2 regions of the Candidatus Darwinibacter acetoxidans genome follow, and region 1 is predicted to be linked to the other one. Evidence: riboswitches for the same ligand, from Rfam matches in the RefSeq annotation. Region 1 holds a riboswitch; the other holds the start of a gene.

What was found. A riboswitch is a leader RNA that binds a small molecule or an ion and turns the genes downstream of it on or off. The one in region 1 is predicted to bind cyclic di-GMP.
Region 2: another riboswitch for cyclic di-GMP. It lies ahead of ACE4YL_RS07150 (DUF342 domain-containing protein); the one in region 1 lies ahead of ACE4YL_RS09540 (ATPase, T2SS/T4P/T4SS family).

The regions. Positions count from the first base shown of each region.
Region 1 covers NZ_JBHGXH010000248.1:2,685-13,648, reverse strand. Annotated here, with positions in the region: gene mutM (DNA-formamidopyrimidine glycosylase) at 1-176, shown strand, start outside; gene coaE (dephospho-CoA kinase) at 173-775, shown strand; gene ACE4YL_RS09580 (methylglyoxal synthase) at 750-1,124, shown strand; gene ACE4YL_RS09575 (lytic transglycosylase domain-containing protein) at 1,121-1,687, shown strand; gene ACE4YL_RS09570 (nicotinate phosphoribosyltransferase) at 1,703-2,737, shown strand; gene ACE4YL_RS09565 (ABC transporter ATP-binding protein) at 2,877-3,887, shown strand; gene ACE4YL_RS09560 (ABC transporter ATP-binding protein) at 3,888-4,910, shown strand; gene ACE4YL_RS09555 (methyl-accepting chemotaxis protein) at 4,984-7,032, opposite strand; gene scfA (six-cysteine ranthipeptide SCIFF) at 7,178-7,318, shown strand; gene scfB (thioether cross-link-forming SCIFF peptide maturase) at 7,397-8,752, shown strand; cyclic di-GMP riboswitch class II at 8,784-8,867, shown strand; gene ACE4YL_RS09540 (ATPase, T2SS/T4P/T4SS family) at 8,908-10,964, shown strand, end outside.
Region 2 covers NZ_JBHGXH010000194.1:3,675-14,638, forward strand. Annotated here, with positions in the region: gene ACE4YL_RS07100 (inositol monophosphatase family protein) at 1-199, shown strand, start outside; gene ACE4YL_RS07105 (cation diffusion facilitator family transporter) at 201-1,100, shown strand; gene ACE4YL_RS07110 (DUF2975 domain-containing protein) at 1,267-1,866, shown strand; gene ACE4YL_RS07115 (helix-turn-helix domain-containing protein) at 1,876-2,097, shown strand; gene ACE4YL_RS07120 (NYN domain-containing protein) at 2,208-4,847, shown strand; gene ACE4YL_RS07125 (DNA alkylation repair protein) at 4,837-5,547, shown strand; gene ACE4YL_RS07130 (hypothetical protein) at 5,585-5,791, opposite strand; gene ACE4YL_RS07135 (LysM peptidoglycan-binding domain-containing protein) at 5,794-6,237, opposite strand; gene ACE4YL_RS07140 (CapA family protein) at 6,331-7,986, opposite strand; gene ACE4YL_RS07145 (zinc ribbon domain-containing protein) at 8,286-8,651, shown strand; cyclic di-GMP riboswitch class I at 8,794-8,880, shown strand; gene ACE4YL_RS07150 (DUF342 domain-containing protein) at 9,086-10,834, shown strand.

The DNA of each region.
Region 1 (10,964 bases):
CCACCTTCCGGGATTACCGCACCGGGTTCGGCCAGGAGGGTGCTTTCCAGAACCGCCTGCAGATCTACGGGAAAAAGGGGGAGGCCTGCCCCCGCTGCGGGGTGAACCTAGCCCACAAGAAGGTCGCGGGCAGGACAAGCCATTTCTGCCCGGCCTGCCAGAGGGAACAGCCATGATCGGCCTCACGGGAGGAATCGCCAGCGGAAAATCGGCGGTGGCCCGGCGCCTAGCTTTCCTAGGGGCGGTGGTTTTAGATGCGGACCGTCTGGCCCGGGAGGCGGTGGAGCCCGGCGCCCCGGCCTGGGCTCAGGTAAAGGAGGCCTTTCCCCAGGTGATCCAGGAGGATCAGACCATCGACCGGCGCCTGCTGGGGGAGATCGTTTTTAGCGACGCCCAGAAAAGAAAGCTTTTGGAAAGCTTCATCCACCCGGAAGTGCTCAGGATGCTGCTGGCCAGGGCTGCCCAGGCCAAGGCCCAGGGCCGGTTGGTTGTGGCGGAGGTCCCCCTCCTTTTTGAGGTGGGCTGGGAGGGGCTGATGGATGAGGTCTGGGTGGTCTATGTGCGCCCCGAGGTGCAGCTGGAACGCCTTTTGGCCCGCAGCTCCCTCAGCCGGGAGCAGGCGGAGCGGATGATCGAAAGCCAGCTGCCCTTGGATGTCAAGGTGAGCCGGGCGGACCGGGTGATTGACAACAACGGGCCGCTGGAGAAAACATGGGAGCAGGTGGATGCTCTCTGGGAGGAGCTGCAGCGTGAGGATCGCTTTAATCGCCCATGATCAGAAAAAGAAGGACATGATCGAGTTTGTCAGGCGCCATCTGGCAGTTCTGCAGGGGCATGAGCTGGTGGCCACAGGCACCACAGGCCGCCTCATCCAGGAGGCCACGGGCCTGGCGGTGCGGCGGGTGCAGTCGGGTCCCCTGGGGGGCGACCAGCAGATCGGGGCCCTGGTGGCCAGCGGCGAAGTGGATGCCGTGATCTTCCTGCGGGATCCCTTAACGGCCCAGCCCCACGAGCCTGACATTACCGCGCTTTTGCGGGTGTGCGATGTGCACAACACCCCCCTGGCCACCAACGAGGCCACGGCGGAGCTGGTGCTGCACCTGGTGCAGGAAGGCAGGGGATGAAGCCGGTGCGCTTGCTCGCTCTGCTGCTTTTCGGCGTGGCCGTCGCGGGGCTAGTTTTTCTGCCCCAGATTCTTCAGGACTTATTTCCCGTTAATTATTCCCAGCAGATCAGTGCCGCGGAAAAGGACCACGGGGTGGACTGGGCCCTCATCGCCGCGGTGATCCAGGTGGAAAGCGGCTTCAGCCCCCAGGTGGTCTCCAAGAAAGGCGCGGTGGGCTTGATGCAGATTATGCCGGAAACGGCCCAGTGGGTGGGGGCCCGGCTGGGGGAGCAGGTGGACCGGGAGGATCTTCTAGACCCGGAGGTTAATATTCACCTGGGAACCTATTACCTGCGCTACCTCCTGGACCGCTTCGCCAGCGAGGAGCTGGCCCTGGCGGCCTACAACGGCGGCCCGGCCAACGTGGCCCGCTGGCTGGAGGAGGGCATCTGGGACGGTTCCTATGAGAATTCCCACCGCATACCCTTTGCCGAAACCAGGTCGTATGTGCGTAAAGTGTTGATGATGCGGCGCCTTTACCGCTATATCTACCCCGAAGGAATGCAGGAGTTGGAGCATTGAGAGGAGCCAGGTAGGATGGTCAAGCAGATTGAAACCGTGCAGCAGGTGGCAGACCTCAAGGTGGAAGGAAGCAGGCTCTTTTCCGCCACCCATGAGGAGATCAAAGAGGGGCTGACAACCGACATCTACTTCGTGAAAACGAAAGAGATCCTCCACCAACTGGGCCGGGACGATGCCCAGGTGGTCGCGGAGATCTTCGGCCGGCGCCCGGGGGTGTTTGCGGGCCTGCCGGAGGTGAAGGTGCTCCTGGAGGGTTTAGGCCTCGAAGTGTGGAGCCTGGAAGAGGGGGAGTCCTTCGCGGCTAAGGAAGTGGTGATGCGCATCCACGGACCTTACAGCCGCTTCGGCATCTACGAAACCGCGATCTTGGGCATCTTAGCCAGCTCCAGCGGCTGGGCCACCGCGGCCCGCACCGCCAAGGAGGCGGCGGGGGGCAAGCCCGTTTTGTGCTTCGGTGCCCGCCATGTGCACCCCGCGGTGGCCCCGGTGATGGAAAGGGCGGCCGTTGTGGGGGGCGCGGATGGCGCTTCCTGCATCCTGGGGGCGAAGCTCGCGGGGCTGGAGCCTTCTGGCACGGTGCCCCATGCCCTGTTTTTGATCGTGGGGGATACCCTGGAAGCGGCCAAGGCCTACCACAAGTTCATGCCCCCGGGACATGCCCGCTCCATGCTGGTGGATACCTTCAAGGACGAGGTGGAAGAAAGCCTGCGTTTGGCCGCCTGCCCGGAGGCGGGGCTGGAATCTGTGCGCCTGGATACCCCCAGCGAGCGGGGGGGAGTGACCCCGGGCCTCATTGAGGAGCTGCGGGCGAGGTTGGATCTCGCGGGCTTCCACAACATCAAGATCTTCGTTTCCGGAGGCCTGGATCCGGAAAGGATCAAACTGCTTTCCGCCGCGGGGGCCGATGCCTTCGGGGTGGGGAGCTACATCTCCAGCGCCGCCGCGATCGACATGACCATGGACCTTAAGATCGTGGACGGACAGGCCACCAGCAAGCGGGGGCGCATCCCGGGCCTGGTCCCCAGTCCCCGCCTCAAGCGCGTGCTTTAAAGCCCCGGCACAGGGGCCGGAACTTTCCAACCCTGTTTTGCAGGAAATCCGCTGGTGGTGGCGAATCACTGTAAGGTATTGTGGGCAAGACCCGATCTGTCCCGCCCGGGAAGGCGGGAGGATAGAAAGGGAGGGTGTTATGTCGGATATACTTCTGTCAGTTAGGGATCTGAAAACCTATTTCTATACAGATGATGGGGTAGTACCCGCCGTTGATGGCGTCACCTTTGAGCTGGAGCGCGGAGGCACGCTGGGCATTGTGGGTGAATCGGGCTGCGGTAAAAGCGTCACCTCCCTGACCATCATGGGCCTGATCCCCCAGCCGCCGGGGAAGATCGAAGGCGGCGTGATTGAGTTCGAGGGCCGAGACCTCCTCAAGCTTTCCGAGGCGGAGATGCGCCATATCCGGGGCAACGAGATCTCCATGATTTTCCAGGAGCCCATGACTTCGCTCAACCCCGTGTTCACGGTGGGTAACCAGATCATGGAAGCGATCATGCTCCACCAGGGTGTCGGCAAAACGGAGGCCCGGGAGAAGGCCATTGAGATGCTGCGCCTGGTGGGTATCCCCTCGCCGGAGCAGCGGGTGGACGACTATCCCCACCAGATGAGCGGCGGTATGCGCCAGAGGGTGATGATCGCCATGGCCCTCTCCTGCAACCCCAAGCTGCTCATTGCCGATGAACCCACCACCGCCCTGGACGTGACCATCCAGGCCCAGATCCTCGATCTCATGCGGGAACTCCGCCGGGAGCTGGGTACGGCCATTATGATGATCACCCACGACCTGGGCGTCATCGCCGAACTGGTGGAAAAGGTCGTGGTGATGTATACAGGTAGAATTGTGGAATCAGCGGATACCTACACCATCTTTAAAAATCCCAAGCATCCCTACACCATAGGTCTTTTAGCCTCCATCCCCCGCCTGGACAGCGACGGCTCCAGGCTGCAGGCCATTCCAGGCACCGTGCCTACACCTGGGAACTTCCCCACGGGCTGCGGTTTCCATCCCCGCTGTGCCTTTTCCCGGGAGCTCTGCGAGCGGCAAATGCCGCCCTCCTTTGATCTGGGCAACGGCCATCGGGTAGCCTGCTGGAAGCTTGTGGATTACGATGAACATGCTGCCATCGATCAAAGGGAGGTGGGCTAGATGACCAGGCAACAAACTGCGCCGGTCGGGCAGAACGAAGTGCTCCTTGAGGTGCGCAATTTGGTGAAGCATTTCCCCATCCGCCAGGGCATCATCTTCTCCAAGCAGGTGGGTGCGGTACAGGCGGTGGATGACATCAGCTTTACCGTGCGCAAGGGTGAAACCCTGGGTCTGGTGGGGGAAAGCGGCTGCGGGAAGACCACCACAGGCCGTTTGATCCTGCGCCTGATTGAGCCCACCTCCGGTGATATCATCTTCGACGGGAAAAATATTCCCCAGCTGCCCAAGGATGAAATGCGGGAGCTGCGCAAGGAAATGCAGATCATCTTCCAGGACCCCTACGGTTCGCTGAACCCCCGCATGACCGTTGGCGACATTATCGGTGAGCCCCTGCACATCCACAAACTGGCCAGGGGTGCCGAAAGGGAGAAGAGGGTTAGGGAACTTCTGGAGGTTGTGGGCCTCAGTGCCTTCCATGCCCGGCGCTTCCCCCATGAATTTTCCGGGGGACAGCGGCAGAGGATCGGGATCGCCCGGGCTTTGGCGGTGCGGCCAAGGCTGATCATCTGCGATGAACCCGTATCGGCCCTGGACGTTTCCATCCAGGCCCAGGTGATCAACCTGCTCCAGGATCTGCAGAAGGAATTCGATCTCACCTACATCTTCATCGCCCACGACTTGGCTGTGGTGAAGCACATTTCCGACCGGGTGGCCGTGATGTACCTGGGCAAGATCGTGGAGCTCACCGACAAAAACGAGCTCTACCGCAACCCCAAACACCCTTACACCCAGGCACTGCTTTCCGCCATCCCCGAGGCGGATCCCACCATCAAGAAGGAGCGGATCCTGCTCAAGGGCGATGTGCCCAGCCCCATCAATCCGCCCAAGGGCTGCCGCTTCCACACCAGGTGCCCCAAGGTTATGGACATCTGCAAGGTGGAAGAGCCCGAGTTCGTGGATTCTGGGAACGGCCACTTCGTGGCCTGCCACCTGGTGCCCGCCGCGGAAGAAAAGGGCGCCTAAGCAAGCTGAATCCAAAGAAAGAAGAAGTCCTCCCCGGGCTGAGCTGGGGAGGACTTTTCTGCTAAGATGTTCTTTAGTTTTCAGGCTGCTCCTGGAAGCTGGCGATGATCTCTTGAAGCTGCTGGGCCAGCTCCGCCAGGTTCTGGGCGGCTGCGGAGGTCTCTTCGGTGCCCGCCGCGGTCTGCTCGGTGATCTCTCCGATGGAGAGGAACAGGGCCACCGCCTCCCGGGTGCGGGCTGCTTGGGCCAGGCTCTCCCCGGCGATCTGCTGCACCAGCGCCTCCGTTTCCTTGGCCGCCTGGGTGATGTTCTGCAGGGCGGAGCGCACCTCGTGCACTTCCTGTTGGCCCTTTTCCACGCTCTCCAGGGAGCGGGCGGTATCCTTTTGGATGCGCTTCAGGGCTTGCTCAATTTCTTCCGTGGCCTTTTGGGAGCGGATGGCCAGATCGCCAACCTCCTGGGCCACCACCGCGAAGCTGCGTCCCTGCTCGCCGGCGCGGGCGGCCTCAATGGCTGCGTTCAAGGCCAAGAGGTTGGTCTGCTCGGCGATGTCCCTGATCAGGGCCAGGATCTTGCCGATCTCTTGGGTCTGCTTGGTCAGGCTTTCCACCGACTGCTTGATGGTGTTCATGCCTTCCACCGCTTCGCCGGCCTGAATTTCCCCTTGGGCGGCGGCTTCCGTGGCGTTCTGGGAGAGGACCACCGCCTCTTTGGCCCGCTGCTCCATGGCGGCCATGGCTTCGTTCATCTCCTCGATGCGCCTGGTGCCGCTTTGCACATCTTCGCTCTGGGTCTGGGCGCCCGCGGCCATCTCCTCCATGCCGGCGCTGATCTCCTGGCTGGAGGTGGCCAGGGCCTCGCTGGCGCTGCGCACCCGGTGCAAGAGCCGGGCCAGCTGGGCGGTCATCTCGTTGAAAGCGGTGGTCAGCTCGCCTGTTTCATCCCGGCGCAGCTTCTTCGGTTTGTACTGGCGCAGGCGGCCCTGGGCCACATCTCTGGCGTGGGCGGTGAGCTGAACCAGGGGCAGGGAAATGCCCCGGGCCAGGATGAAGGCCACAATTACCACCACAAGTCCCGTGACCACAATGCCCACATAACCCAAGGTGTTGAGTCTGTGCACCAGGCTGAGCGCGTAGCGGGTGGGCTGGGCAATGCGGATCTCCCAGCTGTGGCCGAAGGAGCTGTTTTCACCCAGCTCCACCCTGGCCGCAGCGGTGAGGGCCTCTTCGCCGCCGCTGGTCAGGCCCGCGGCCCGGGATTCGGCATCAGCCAGGCTGATGGCCGGGGGGCGCTGGCCCGCCAGGAAGATCTCCACCGCGGGGCCCTGGTCAGTGTTCTTAATGTCCAGCACCACCTGGCCGGAGCTCAAAAGCTGCAGCTCTCCGCCGGCGATGTCCGCGAGGATGGGCACCATGGTGTCGCTGAAAAAGCTCATGGGTACAAGCCCCCGCACTGCCCCCGCGGGCCGAGCGGCTCCGGTGGCCAAAGACGAAGAGCGGTAGATCACCGTGGACATCACCAGCCCCGCTTCGTCTTTATCGGGGAGCTGCTGAAAGTCGCTGATATACACTTCCTGCTCGATGGCGGCCTGGAACCAGTGCTCATCCAGGTGGATGAAGCGGTCCGGGCGCTCTGTGGCCGCCAGCACCATGCCGTCCATGTTCACCACGATGAGCTGGGAGAAGCGCTGGTATTCCGCGACGGTGCTTTCCAGGAAGGCCTGGGTGCGGCTGTTGCCCTCCAGGTTCCTGGTTTCAGCCATCATCTCTTCCATCTCCTCCACCGTCTTGCCTTCCAGGCCCAAATCCCGGAGGATGCTGGTGGGCCGGATCACCGCCAGCTGCTCGATGGAGGGGTTTACCGCCAGATTCTGCAGGTCATAGGTGAGCTGCTGGATGGAGCTGGCGATGGAAGCCGCGATGCGGTTGGCCTGGTCGGTGAGGGTGGCATTGACCATGGATGTCACCGTGCTTTGGGTCTGCTCGATAACCACGACCGTGAGCAGGGTGAGAGGGATAAGGGCAATGAGGGCAAAGGCCAGGATCAACCGCGCCCGCAAGCGCAGGTTAAATGTTCTCCTTACCTTGGTTTTCTTTTCCGTTTCTCTGCCGCGGCTGGTCATGGGGTCACTCCTTCACCATTTTGGTATACTTTAGTTCAGCCTATAATGCCCATAATCCTGCCCCGGGGCGGAAAAAATAGTGCCCTTTACCGATGGGGGTAGTTTGTGGTAAAATGCGGGTAGAGCAAGGCAAGGAGGCGGTAGGATGAAAAAGCACATCAAAACACTGAGCAGCACAGCCCTGCAAAGCACTCTCGTGGATGGGGGCTGCGGGGAATGCCAGACCTCGTGCCAGTCGGCCTGCAAAACCTCGTGCACTGTGGGCAACCAGGCTTGCGAGCGGTAGCACACACAAAGCAACCTTCTGCAGCGAATGGGGGTTGCTTTTCCCTTATAACAGACCATGTTTCTAGGAGTGGATTTTTTGCTGGATAAGACCTGTGTACATATTTACAGCCAGGGCGGTCTGCATTTCGCGGTGGACGGCAACTCCGCAGCGGTGCATGTTCTGGACGAGCTGGCCCTGGAGCTGGTTGAGCTTATTCAAGGAAGCGCCGGGATCACAACCAGGGAAGACCTGGCGGCCTTTTTGCAGGGGCATCCCCGCTACCAAGAGGTGGGCAGCGAGGTTTTGGAACTGATTGATCAGGGGCTTCTTTTCAGCCCGGATCTCACCGAGGTTCCGCCGCGGCCCGCTTCCGTGGTGAAGGCCCTCTGCTTGAACGTGGCCCACGACTGCAATCTGCGCTGCGGTTATTGCTTTGCCTCCACCGGGAATTTCCAGGGGGAGCGGGAGCTGATGCCCTGGGATGTGGCCAAGGCCGCGGTGGACTTCCTCCTGGAAGCCTCCGGGCACCGCCGCCAGGTGGAGATCGACTTTTTCGGGGGCGAACCCCTCCTCAACTGGGGGGTGGTGGAGCGCACCGTGGAGTATGCCCAGGCCCAGGCGGCGCGGCGGGGGAAAACGTTCCGCTTCACCATCACCACCAACGGCCTGGGGCTCACCCCGGCCATTGCGGAGTACATCAATGAACACATGTATAACGTGGTGCTGAGCCTAGATGGGCGTAAGGAAGTAAACGACCTAATGCGGGCTACCCCAAGCGGCCGGGGCTCCGTCTATGAGCTGGTGGTGCCCAAATACCAAAGGCTGCTTGAGGGCAGGGGGGGTAAGAGCTACTACGTGCGGGGCACCTTCACCGCCCACAACCTGGATTTCGCGGACGATGTGGCCCACCTAGCCGATCTGGGCTTTGGGGAGATCTCCATGGAGCCTGTGGTTACAAGTGAAGACCAGCCCTGGGCTTTGCGGGAGGAGCACCTGCCCCGGATCTATGCAGAGTATGAGCGCCTGGCCGAGCTATACCTTAAGCGCCGCCGGGCGGGCCGGCCCTTTAACTTCTTCCACTTCAACGTAGAGCTTTTGAAGGGGCCCTGCCTGTATAAGAGACTTACCGGCTGCGGGGCAGGCTACGAGTATCTGGCGGTCACGCCCACAGGGGAGCTGTACCCCTGCCACCAGTTTGTGGGCCTGAAGGATTTCCTTTTGGGCGATGTTTGGCGGGGCATCACCAACCAGGAGCTGCCCCTGAAGTTCAAGGACGCCCATGTCCTCAACAGCCCGGTCTGTAAGTCCTGCTGGGCCAAGTATTTTTGCAGCGGAGGATGCAAAAAAAGTAACCGGGAGTATGCAGGAGATTTCCTAGGTGTTGACGAATTCTCCTGCAAATTAGCGAAAAAACGATTGGAATGCTCTTTCTACATCCAAGCCCATTTTTAACAGGGGCTGCAGTAAAGTAGAGGTATATGAGTGTTCTTCCAGAAGCGAGGAGGGACAAGCCGTATCTGGGCACTTGGCTTGTTCGGATTGAGTAGTGCAACCGGCTGGATGCTTGGGTATCCGCCGGTTTTTTTGCGTAAAAAGGGGTTGGAAAGATGCGCAAGCGCCTAGGTGATATCCTGCAGGAGCAGGGCCTAATTAACGAACAGCAACTGGCTGCCGCCTTGGAAGACCAGCGGCGCACCGGGGCGCGGCTGGGGCAGAGCCTGGTCAAGTTAAATTTCGTCACCGCCGGCCAGGTGGCCGATGCCCTCAGCCAGCATCTCATGATCGAGCGGGTGGATCTGGCCCGGCGCTATCTTTCGCCGGAGATTGTGGATCTGATCCCTTCCCAGGTGATCACCACCAGGCATGTGCTGCCCGTGGATGTCCAGGATGGGATCTTGCTTGTGGCCATGGCCGATCCTTTGGATATCAACGTGATCGACGATCTGCAGCGCCTCACGGGGCGGATCATCCAGCCCCTGGTGGCCACGGAAGAGGAGATTCTGGAAGCCTACCAGAGGACCAGGGATATTGCCCTCAGCGCCAAGGAGCTCTTTGAGGATTACCAAGATCAGGAGGCGGAAAAGGAAGAACCGGCCCAGGAATACCTGGGGGATGCCCCGGGGGTGCGCCTGGTGAACCTCATCTTGGAGCAGGCCCTGGCCCAGAAGGCCAGCGACATCCACTTGGAGCCCCACGAGGCCAGGATGAAGGTGCGCTACCGCATCGACGGGCTTTTGCGGGACATGATGGAGATCCCCAGGCATCTGCAAAATGATGTGAACTCCCGCATCAAGATCATGGCCGGGCTGGATATCACCGAACGGCGCAAGCCCCAGGACGGGCGCTTCCAGCTCCACCTGGCGGGCCAGGATGTGGATCTGAGGGTTTCCTCCCTGCCCACTGTCTACGGGGAAAAGATCGTGGTGCGGGTGCTCTCCAACCGAGATGGCTACTTTGCCCAGTCAGGTCTCAGCGGCGAAGTGGAGGTAAGCATCTCGAAACCCTCATTTACGTTCAAACCGCAGAAACGCACTGTAAACGCTGCTACGGAGCTTCTGTTCACTGGTGAAGGGGAGATTTACACAGTGACCGGTGAGGTCCTGGATGGTGAGCGCGGCGTAGAAAAGGCTGTGGTTACGTTCCAGTGGGGTGAAGGCGATGGCCAAGTAACACTGGAAACCTTGACCGACAGCAGCGGTCGCTTCAGCCAAACGGGGTTGAGTGGCCCTGTTGACGTGAGCGTCACTAAGGATGGTTACGACCCCGCGGCGAAGAAAGCCACGCGGGAACAGAACCACCTGGTGTTCAACTTGAGTCCCAGCAAATATAGCGTGACAGTCGAGGCAAAACGTACGAACGGTGCAGGCATTGAAGGGGCGAACATTACCGTCTGGAAAGGCGGCACAATCATCAGGACAGCGCAGACGACCAATGACGGTACCTGGACCTTCAACGACCTGGTCGGAGCCGTGACGATTCAGGTGGCCAAAGAAGGGTGGGTATTCAACCCAACGCAGGCTGAAGTAGACAGAGCTGCTTCCGTTGTCTTCATCGGCAGCCAAGCGGGATACACTGTCAGTGGTATTGTGCAGAGCACCGAGGGAGAACCAATTCAAGGTGCTACGCTCGAGTTTGCGTTCCAGGATGGCAGCGGCCGGAAGCTTTATGCTCAGTCCGATGAACGCGGCGAGTTCTCCCAGTCTGGCCTGAGCGGCACCGTCGACGTCACTGTTAAGAAGCCCGGCTATACCTTCACGCCACCGACGGAGACAGTTGAAGGGCCAACGCAACTCTCATTCGTGGGCCAAGCAGAAACTTACACGATCAATGGTCGGGTACTACGCGCGGATAGCCTGAGCGGTGTGGACGGAGTAACTGTTACCGCCCGGAGAGGCGATAAGATTGTCGCTTCAGCTACCACCGAGAATGGCTTCTTTGCGCTGCAGAATCTCACCGGTGAGGTGACGGTACGGGCGGAACGCCAAGGTTGGGAGTTCGATCCACCCCAGATCACCGTGGATTGGACAGACCAAGATACCGAGATCTTGTTCCTCGGCTGCGAGCAAGGCTACACCATCAGCGGTCGGGTAGAGGAAACGGGAACCGGCAATCCGATACCGTACGCGGTAATCACATTTGTGCAGGACGGCGAGACTATCAGACA
Region 2 (10,964 bases), on a different contig from region 1:
CGGCTTTTGGGAGCTCTCCCTGCAGCCCTGGGATCTGGCCGCAGGCGGGCTGATGGTTCTGGAAGCGGGGGGTGCAGTCACGGGCTGCGCTGGAGAGAAGTTCGATCCCCTGGGCCGCAGCGTCTGTGCCACGAACGGCCTGATCCACAGGGAGCTGCTGCAGCTCATTGCTGCCCGGGGGGAGGAAGCGGGTGAATGAGATGGGTGGTGGAGGCAGAGAGACGGTGCATCCGGGGGTGCGCCACCAGGTGGGCAGTTCCGCCAGCCGCCTGGGTGTGGGCATCAATCTGCTGCTGGTGGCTTTGAAGCTGGCCGCCGGCGTGCTGTCGGGCAGCGTCTCCGCGGTGGCCGATGGACTGAACAACCTCATGGACGCGGCGGCGTCCATCATCACCTGGGCGGGGTTTAAGATGGCCGCGAAGAAGGCCGATGCGGAGCATCCCTTCGGCCACGGCCGCTACGAGTACCTGGCGGGCCTGGGTGCCGCGGTGTTGATCATGGTGGTCGGCGTGGAGCTGGCCCGCAGCGGTGTTGGGGAGATCCTCAGGCCCACACCCCTGAAGCTCAGTCCGCTGCTCTTTGGGGTCTTGGGCCTGTCCATCCTGGTCAAGGCTTGGATGGCCTATTATTACGGCCGTCTAGGCCGGCGGATGGGTTCTTCGGCCTTTAAGGCAGTGGCCGCGGACAGCAGGAACGATGCCCTGGCCACCGGGGCGGTGCTCCTCAGCGCCCTGCTCTTCCGCTGGACGGGGCTGCAGCTCGATGGCTGGGCCGCCGTGATCGTGGCCCTCTTTATCGTGCATAGCGGCTGGGGACTGGTGAAGGAGACCGTGAGCCAGCTGGTGGGGGAGGCCCCCGCGCCTGAGCTGGTGGACTACATCTCGGAGAAAATCGGCCGCCACCACCAGGTGCTGGGCATCCACGATCTGATCGTCCACGACTACGGGCCCGGGCGGCGCTATGTGAGCGCCCATGTGGAGATGCCAGGGGATGAAGACCCCTTGGTTACCCATGAGATCATCGACTCCATCGAAAGGCGCTTTCTAGAAGAGGATCACATCCACCTGATCATCCACTACGACCCCGTGCCCCGGGAGTGATCTAGGCCTTCGGGCCGTTTTTTTTTGCCCTGCGGCAGGGCGGCCCACTTCCCGTTCATTTATCGTGTACCATAAAAAGTTTAATGAGAAACATGAAACAGTTATTGACTAACATAAAGCGATGTGCTATGCTGTACCTAACTGAGACTGTAGGGAGGTTAGGACAGTGCAGGGAACTGAAGTGCGGACAAACATCAAGTTTGCCCAGACAGTAAACAAGGTGCTCAAGGCGTTTTACTGGGCGGGGATCGCGGCCCTCCTTTTGGTTGTGCTCCTGGGGCTGTTTGCGCTTTTCGGGCCCGACCGCTACTTCGCCGCCGAGCGCTACGCCCGCTACACGTTCACCTTTGAGCTCAACGGGATCATCCGCTACCACCCGGATCCGGAGCAGGTGGCAGGGGGCAGCTTGCGGGGCCTCTTCCGGAGCATCGCCTTGGGGGCGGCGGTCTACGTCCTCTTTTTCCTCTACCTGCTGCGGCGCCTGAGGCAGGTGATGGATACGGTGGCGGCCCAAAAACCCTTTTACCGGGGTAACTCTAAGCGGATCCACGAGATCGGCCGAGCGGTGCTTGCCTCCGCCTTTCTCATCCCCGGGGCCAACAGCTTCGTGGCCTGGAAGATGATCAGGACGTTTAACCTTTCGGAGCTTTCCATTCTCTACACGCCCGATCTGAAGCTGGCGTTCACAGGCCTGCTCCTCCTCATCCTGGCCTGGGTGTTCGACTACGGCGGCTATTTGCAGGAAGAAATGGATCAGACGGTGTAGGAGGTTGCCATGCCCATCATAGTGAGACTTGACCGCGTGCTCGCGGACCGGAAGATGTCCCTCACGGCCCTGTCGGAAGCGGTGGGGGTTTCCGTAGTGAACCTATCCAACCTGAAGACCGGCAAGGTCAAGGCTATCCGCTTCAGCACCCTGGAGGCCATCTGCAGGGCGCTGGAGTGCCAGCCCGGGGACCTGTTGGAATATGCGGAGGAGGAAGTGTCAGGCAGCTAGCACTGCGTGACCGCAGCTTCAGCTTGGGGAATTGAGCATTGCCACCGGGGTGGTCAGCTGATACCATTAGAAGAAAGGAACGTGTGAGTTGCTGAAGCGAGGTTTGGGCAATGCGGAGAATCGTCGTGGGCATCTTGGCCCACGTGGATGCGGGGAAAACCACTCTATCTGAAAGCATGCTTTACTTGAGCGGCCGGATTCAGCGGCTGGGCCGGGTGGATAAGGGGGATGCCTATCTGGACACCCACGATCTGGAGCGGGAGCGGGGCATCACCATCTTTTCCAAGCAGGCCATCTTCGAGTTCGGGGGTACCCAGTTTACGCTGCTGGATACCCCGGGCCACGTGGATTTTTCCACCGAGATGGAAAGGACGCTGCAGGTTTTAGACTGCGCGATTTTGGTAATCAGCGGCGCGGATGGGGTGCAGGGCCACACTGCCACCATCTGGCGCCTCTTGTCTATGTACAGGATCCCGGTGTTTTTGTTTGTGAACAAGATGGATCAGCCCCACTCTGACCGCCAGGCGCTCCTGGGGGAGCTGCGGGATGCTTTGGATCCCTGCTGTGTGGACTTCGGCGCCCCCGATGTCCTGGAGCAGGTGGCCCTCTGCGATGAGGGGCTCATGGAGGAGTACCTGGCCGCGGGCAGCATTGCCCCGGGCAGCATCCGGGAAGCAGTGGCCAGGCGCAGGGTGTTCCCGGTGTTCTTCGGCTCCGCCCTCAAGCTCCAGGGCGTGCAGGAGTTTTTGGAGGGCCTGGCCCGCTACTCCCAGGCGCCGGACTACCCAGCCCAGTTTGGGGCCCGGGTGTTTAAGATCTCCCGGGATGAGCAGGGGACCCGCCTGACGCACCTGAAGATCACCGGAGGAAGCCTTAAGGTGCGGGATGTGGTTGCCCCCCACGGCGGCGGCCGGGAGGAGAAGGTGCACCAGATCCGCCTCTACTCGGGGGAGAAATACGAGGTGGTGAGTGAAATCGGGGCCGGGGCGGTCTGCGCGGTAACGGGCCCCACCCTCACTAGGCCCGGCGACGGCTTGGGCCTGGAGAGCGGAGCTGGGCCCCCGGTGCTGGAACCGGTCCTTTCCTACCGCCTGATCCTGCCCCCGGGCTGCGAGGCCGCTACCATGCTTCCCAAGCTCAAGGAGCTGGAGGAAGAAGAGCCGGCCCTGCGCATCGTGTGGGCTGAACAGCTCCGGGAAATCCAGGTGCAGCTCATGGGGGAAGTGCAGACCGAGATCCTCCAGAGCTTGATTTTGGAGCGCTTCGGCGTGGAGGTGCACTTCGACGAGGGGCGCATTTTGTACAAGGAAACCATTGCCGACGTGGTGGAGGGCGTGGGCCACTTTGAACCCATGGGGCACTATGCAGAGGTGCAGCTGCTTTTGGAGCCCGGTGAGCGGGGCAGCGGCCTTCAGTTCGCCCTCGACTGCAGTGAAGACATTCTGGCCAAGAACTGGCAGCGACTGATCCTCACCCATCTCCAGGAGAAGACCCATCTGGGCGTCTTGACCGGCTCCCCCCTGACCGATCTGAAGATCACGGTGGTGGGGGGCAGGGCCCACAAGACCCACACCGAAGGGGGAGACTTCCGTGAGGCCACCTACCGGGCGGTGCGCCAGGGCCTTATGCAGGCCAAGAGTGTCCTTTTGGAGCCGTACTATTCCTTCCGGCTAGAGGTCCCCGATAAGCAGGTGGGTCGGGCCATGAGCGATCTCGAGAAAATGCAGGGCGTGTGGGAACTGGCACCGCCCCGGGGGGAGATGGCTGTGCTGGTGGGCAGAGCGCCCGTGGTCACCATGCGCAACTACCACAGGGAAGTGGCCGCCTATACCAGGGGCTTGGGCCGCCTGGCCCTAAGCGTGGAGGGCTACCGGCCCTGCCACAACGGGGAGGAAGTGATCGCCGCCTTGGGCTATGACCCGGAGCGGGACGTGGAAAACCCCACCGGTTCCATCTTTTTCCTGGGCGGCAGCGGTGTGTATGTGCCCTGGCAGGAAGTGAAGCGCCGCATGCACGGCGCACCCTTCCTGGAGGAAGAAAAGCCCGCCCCTGAGGTAGATGCCGGGAAAAAGCCAGCTCCGACCCGGGCCCCGGAGGACGACTATGTGGACTGGGGTTACTGGGATACAGCCGCCAACCGGGGGAAAAAGAAGGGCTGGAAGCGGGGCAGGGCAGCCGGAGGCAGAAGGGGGCGGATCGCCCCGGTGCCGCAGGCGGAACCCCGGGAGCAGTACCTCTTGGTGGACGGCTACAACGTGATCTACGCCTGGCCGGAGCTGCAGGAGCTGGCCCAGGAGAATATGGATCTGGCCCGCATCCGGCTCTTGGATGCCCTCAGCAGCTATCAGGCTTTGAAGAAGAACAGGATTATCGTGGTCTTCGATGCCTACCAGGTGGAGCACCGCACTGTGGCTGAGGTGGTGGATTACCACAACATCCATGTGGTGTTCACCAAGGGGGCCCAGACCGCGGATGAATACATCGAGAAGTTCGCCCACGAACACAAGGGTGAACACGACATTGTGGTGGCCACCAGCGATGCCCTGCAGCAGGTGATCATCAGGAGCGCAGGCTGCGCCCTCCTTTCCGCCCGGGAACTGAAGGAAGAGCTGGAAACGGTGCGGGCCAAGGCGGAGGGGGCCTACCGCAGCCGGCAGCGGATCCGCCGGGCTTCGTTGGAAGACGAGCTCCCGCCTGAGGTCAGGGAGCGGATGGCCGGGATCAAGGAGCTGAAAGCAGATGATGATTGATGCCATCAAACGCGAGCTTGAGCAGTACATCGACCCCGAAAAGGCAGAGTTTATGCCCAGGTTCTTTCAGACAGGGCCAGGAGGCTATGCCGAAGGGGACCGCTTTTTGGGGATCACCGTGCCCCACCTGCGCCGGGCAGCCAGGAAGTTCTACCGCCAGATCTCCCTGGAGGAGCTGGAAGCGCTGCTTCAGGACGAGATCCACGAATACCGCTTCACTGCCCTGGCCATGCTGGTCTACAAGTTCGAAAAGGCCGAGACGCCGGAGGAGCGCCGGGAAATCGTCCACTTCTACCTGGCCAACGCTGACTTCGTCAACAACTGGGACCTGGTGGATGCCTCCGCGGACAAGATCCTCGGGGCGTACCTCTACCATCGGGACCGCAGTGTCCTCTGGGAGCTGGCCCGTTCGGGACACCTCTGGCGCCAGCGCCTTGCGGTAATCGCCACCTTCTATTTCATCCGCCGGGGCGACTTCGCCGAGACGCTGCAGCTGGCCGAGTTCTTCTTAGATCATGAGCACGATCTCATCCACAAGGCCGTGGGTTGGATGCTCAGGGAAATCGGCAAACGGGACTTCCAGGTGGAATATGCATTTCTGCGGGAGCACTACCGGCGCATGCCCCGCACCATGCTGCGCTACGCCATCGAGAAATTCGACCCCGAGCTGCGCCGGGCCTTTCTGCAGGGCTTGATTTAAGCCAGGCTGAACTTTCAGCCTGGCCGCTAGTTATGCCTTACGTCCGTACTAGGCGAATGTGGCAGATCTGGGCGCATTGGATGATGGTGAGATCCAGTCTGGGATCCGTTTCTTCGACTTCTATAAAGCTCTCCCCGAAGGCTCTGAGGAAGCCTGTAATCTCCCCGCACTTGGTGTACACGGTCACTTTGCGATCCAGAAAGGGCACCAATCCTTCCGGACAGCGGCAGCATTCCTGGCCCATGGCTACTCCTCCCTCGGTCCGTATCTGGGAATCCTGACAAAGCAGATTTCCCGGCAGCGCACCACAATGGGATGATCCGTTTTGCCCTCCTGGAGGGTGATGGAGCTCTCACCTACGAAAACCAGTTTGCCGGACACCACTCCGCAGGGTGTGGTCACCTCTACAAAGCGGTTGATGAAGTCTTTGAGCGAAACGGGGCAGGGGCAGGGATCCCTTTGCGGTGGCGGAGGCGGCGGGGACTGTGGGGGAACGCAGAGCACATCCCCTGGGAAGATCAGGCTCGGATTGGGGATGTGGGGGTTGGCGGCGATGAGGGCGTTGAGGGAAACGCCAAAGCGCTGGGCGATGAAAAACATGGTGTCCCCCTGCACTACCGTGTATCTTCCTGTGAACCCTGGTGGACACTGTTTCGGTACCCGGGGAAAGCCTTGGTGGGTGGGATACATAGAGGTTTACCTCCTCTCTGATAACTAGCACTGGTAGTATATTCCCCGGGCTGCGCGGGTGAGCTAGGAATGGAGAACCGGATTGCGGCAGGATCACTTAAGCCCCAGGGAATACTCCCTGATGCGCTGGTAGACCGCCTCTCTATGCGCACCTTCCAGGATCCGGGGCCGCACACCGGCGATGTAGGCGGGGACAATGGTCAGATCCCGCACTCCCTGGGCCGACAGGGTAAACTCCAGCAGCATGGTTTCCCAGGTGGCGGGCCGGTTGAGATCGAAGACGAAATTGCCCAGACTGTAGGCGATCACTCCCCCTTGGTAAAACTCCAGCCCCTGGAGGACGTGGGGATGGTGGCCCAGGACCAGATCCGCGCCGGCATCCACCGCTGCCCTGGCCAGGCGCTTCTGCTCCTCGGTGGGTTCGTGCACATACTCCTTCCCCCAGTGCATGCTGACCACCACCACATCCACCTGGGAGCGGAGTCTCTGCACGTCTTCCACTATGAGATCTATTTCCGCCGGGGCCACGCCGGGCTCATCTGCGGTGGCCCTCCAGCTGATGGGCTCCCGGGCATAGACAAACCACATCTCTGTATAGGCCAAAAAGCCGATTTTGACACCTGCCGCTTCCCTGATCAGGGGAGCGCGGGCCTCTTCCAGGCTGCGGCCCGCCCCCACCCAGTCGATTCCGTATTCCCTCAAAAGCCGCATGGTCTCCAAGAGGCCCTCGTGGTGGTAGTCCAGGGCATGGTTGTTGGCCAGGGACACCACATCCAGGCCCGCAAAAGCCAGCCCTTCCACTGCCTCCGGGGGGGCCTGGAACATGTTGATGAAGCGTCCCCGATCCCCCAGGGGCGATTCCAGGTTGGCGAAGCTCAAGTCAGCTTCCCGCAGGGCGGGGGCCGCTTCGGCGAAGATGTACTCCCAGCCCCTTTCCAGCCCCACCTTTTTCACATCCCGATCGAGCATGATATCACCTGCCGCCACCAAGCTGATTTCCCCTGCCCAAGGATGGGCGTGCCCGGAACGCTGCGCGGCCAGGCGCAGGGCATCTAAGGGGTTTTTCAACCGGCTCTGCACCCAGTCCCGCAGCTGGCCGGCGAAGCCCTTGGGGGGCCGGCTCAGGTAGAGGGCGCGGGTCAAGGGGTAAGCGAGAGGGTCGGCCCGGCACTGCCTGGGGTCTACGCCGTTTAGCGGCACAATTCGCACCGCGGGTTTTCTCTCCTGGAGGAGGATCACCCCCAGGCGGCCCCGTCCCTCCTGCAGCTCCTGGATCACCTGGGGGGATGGCAGATAGCGCACCGGTTGGTCCCACCAGGGAAAACCCGGCAGGGCCAGGGCCTGGGAGACCAGGATCTTTTCGGGGCTGGACTGGATCAGATGGGTGAAAGCGGTCAGATCCAGCGCTTCCAGGGGATCAAAAAAGGGCACAACCACCGCGGGAACCAGGCAGCCCAGCTGCCAGCTGACCAAAGCCGGATCCGGCTTTTCCAATTCCACCAGGTAGTCCAGCTCGCCCCGTTTCAGCCTTTCCCGGAGCTGCTCCGGCTGACCTAAAACAACCTGGGCCAAGGGCTGCCCGGGAAAAAGACTCCAGGCCAAGTCCGGGGCAGCAGCGGGCAGTCCCAGCCTTGGCAAAGGGTACGGCCCGGTCAGCCAGGCCAGGCCGGTGAACAGGGCCCCCAGGAGCAGAAAGAAGGCCACCGGCAGCCAAAACAGCCACTGCCTGCGCAGGATCACCACATACACAGCCACCGCCTCCTGGTAATATATACTGGAGCGGGGCGAACCGCATACCCGGAGGGGGCGGGAGCAGCTGCCAGAAAGTTACAGCATATTCCGCTGGAGGCGGGGCAGGCTATTGGCACGGGACGGACTTGGCAGGAGTGTCAGAACACTCATGACGAGTGTCATGCAAAGCGCTTTGCCTGCCTTTTCCGTCCCTCCCTGCGCGGGTAGGGCACTTGGGCGCCGGCCCGCTATTTTTTTGTAAAATGGGTTGTGTCTATGCAAACGTTGGTATACAATGTAGGCAGGAGATAGGGAAGATGTTTTTCATAGGCATTTTCGGAGTGCAGACCAAGGATGAGACCATCAAGACGGTGTCAGGTGTGACCTGCCCGGTGTGTGGGGCCTACGATCGCTATGAAGTTTTGCGGACGTACACCTACTTCCATGTTTTTTTCATCCCGGTTTGGAAGTGGAACAAGCGTTATTTCCTCCGCACCCGCTGCTGCCAGCGGGCGTGTGCTTTGGCAGAAGAGGTGGGGCGCCGCATCGAGCAGGGGCAGGATGTGACCATCACCTCCGCGGATCTCAGGTGCGCGGAGCCCGCGGAGAGGTTCTGCTCCCACTGCGGGGTGCAGCTGCACAGGTCGTACAGCTACTGTCCCTACTGCGGGCAGCGCCTCTGAGGGCTCGTTTCCTTCTTTACATATGATTGCACTAGTTACCTTTATTGTTAATAAAGGTGGCGTATAATCTGCCCTTGGTGGTAAATGTTCGATTGTGCCTCCAGTCACGAACAGGTGCCGCTGCGGGCTGGGGCAGAAACATCTGAATATTTGGCAAACCATGAGAAATCATGGGACGCAAAGCTATAGGGGCTAAGCACAAGTCTGTGTATGCCAGCCAGTTGCGCCTGAGAATGCTGATCACGCTTTCGAGTCGCCTGGCTGGAAAGCGTTTTTTTTATGCCTAGGGGGTTGGGGTATGTCAGCAGCAGACTTTTTAGCGAATTTGGTATTTGAAGAGTGGGAAAGTTCCGAAAAACAGGTCTCGGTGCCATCTGAGCTGCGCCCAGCGGATCAGGAATGGCCGCCTGGCGGTTATGGGGGGCAGGCTTTTGATGCGGGAACCGCGGGGCAGGGGAGCCTGGCCCGTCTTGGTGCCCGGCCCCGGCGTGGAGGTGCGCCAGGGTGAGAGGCTCCTCACCAAGCCCACGGTGCTGGAAAGCGTGGAGGACATCTCCATCACCGTGGGGTATCAACCGCCAGTAAGTGAGTACCAGCTTACCGTTTCCCGGGACAAAATGAAAGTGATCCTGAAAACCAAGTTCCGTCCGGGAACGGTGTTCAAACTGTGCGATGCGGATTTCCAGCAGCGCCTGGTGATCAAGTCCAAACCGGCAGGAACCCTGCCCGCCAAGCCCATCGATCCCCGGCTGGTTCTGGCGGAGCTGCAGCGGGCGGGGGTTAAGGCCGAGTTCATCGATACTCAGCAGGTGATCAAAGCCTGCTTGGGGTGCTGTGATGCGGAAGTAGTGGTGGCCCAGGGCATACGGCCGCTTCCTCCCGTGGACGGCCGGGTGGAGCTGGTGTGCCAGCTCCAGTCCAGGGTGCCCAGTGTCCAGTCGGGGGATCGGGTGGACGTTTTGGACCGGGGCCGTTTCAACGCAGTGAATGCCGGGGATGTCCTGGCTTATATCCACCCTCCCGTTCCCGGGAAACCCGGGATGAACGTCTACGGCAGGGAAGTGCAGCCCCGGGCACCCCGGCCGCCGCGCTTTAGCGCCGGTCCCGGCGTGAAGCTGATCCGGGACGGAAGTGTGGCTGTTGCCGAAATCACCGGCCGGCCCATCTTCAGGGGAGGCCAGCTGCAGGTCAACCCGCAGCTGGTGGTGGACGGCAACGTGGATGTCTCCACCGGCCATGTGGAGTTCCGGGGGGATGTGGTGGTCTTCGGCGATGTGCAGGAGTCCCTCACCGTTAAGGCAGGCGGGATGGTGGAGATCAACGGCAGCGTCTACCACGCCACTGTCCTTTCCGATACCGGTGTGAAGATTGCCGGCAAGCTGATCGGCGGCACCGTGGCCGCGGGGACTAAGCAGCCCGGGCTGGCCAAGGCGGTCAAGCTTCTGCGCCGGCTGGATCGTGATTTGGAGCAGCTGCTGGCGGCCTTTGGGCAGCTGAAGGGGCAGCTGAAGGCAGAGGCCGGCGCCGTGCACGGCCGGGGGGATGGCTATCTTTTCAAGCTGCTCCTGGAGACACGCCTGGCCCATGTGCCTAAGCGCTGGGCTGAGCTGAAGGAGCTTCTGACCGGGGCTGCCGCGGAGGCGTGCGGGGAGGACTTCCTGGAATCCCTGGCGGTCCTGCGCTTTCTGGCGGACAGATTCCTGGGGGCAGCGCCCCTGGAAATCAAGGGTGCCTCCGAAGTGGAACGCTACCGCGAGCTTATGGAGGATCTCACCTCCAGGCTGGAAGAGTGCCTGGAATCAGAGGCTGATATCAGCGTGCATTACTGCCAGAACGCCAAAATCGAAGCTACAGGAAGCGTCGCCATCACCGGGCCCCTGGCCTACGACTGCGAGGTGGTGGCGGGGAACACCCTGAGGATGGCCGGGCAGTGCCGCAGCGGATCCTATACAGCCCAGTCCGCCATTTACGCCAAAACGGTGGGCTCCCAGGGGATGGGGGTGGCCACCTTGGTTGTGGGCGAAGAAGGGGTAATCGGCGCCCGCACCTTTTACCCCGGGGTGAAGCTGCGCATTGGACCCCACGAAACCACCATTGAAGAGGAATGCCGCAACCGGCAGTTCTATGTGCGGGATGGCAAGCTTATGAGCAGAACCTATCAGCCCAGGGAAACGGTGGGCTGAACACAGCTGCGGTGGGTCAAAAGGTCCGCCGCAGTTTGTTTCGCGGGAAAAATCACATAAGTTAAGAGGGAATTAACAGGCCGGAGCCGAAGATATCCATAAAACAAAAACAGCGCAAAACGAGGACAAG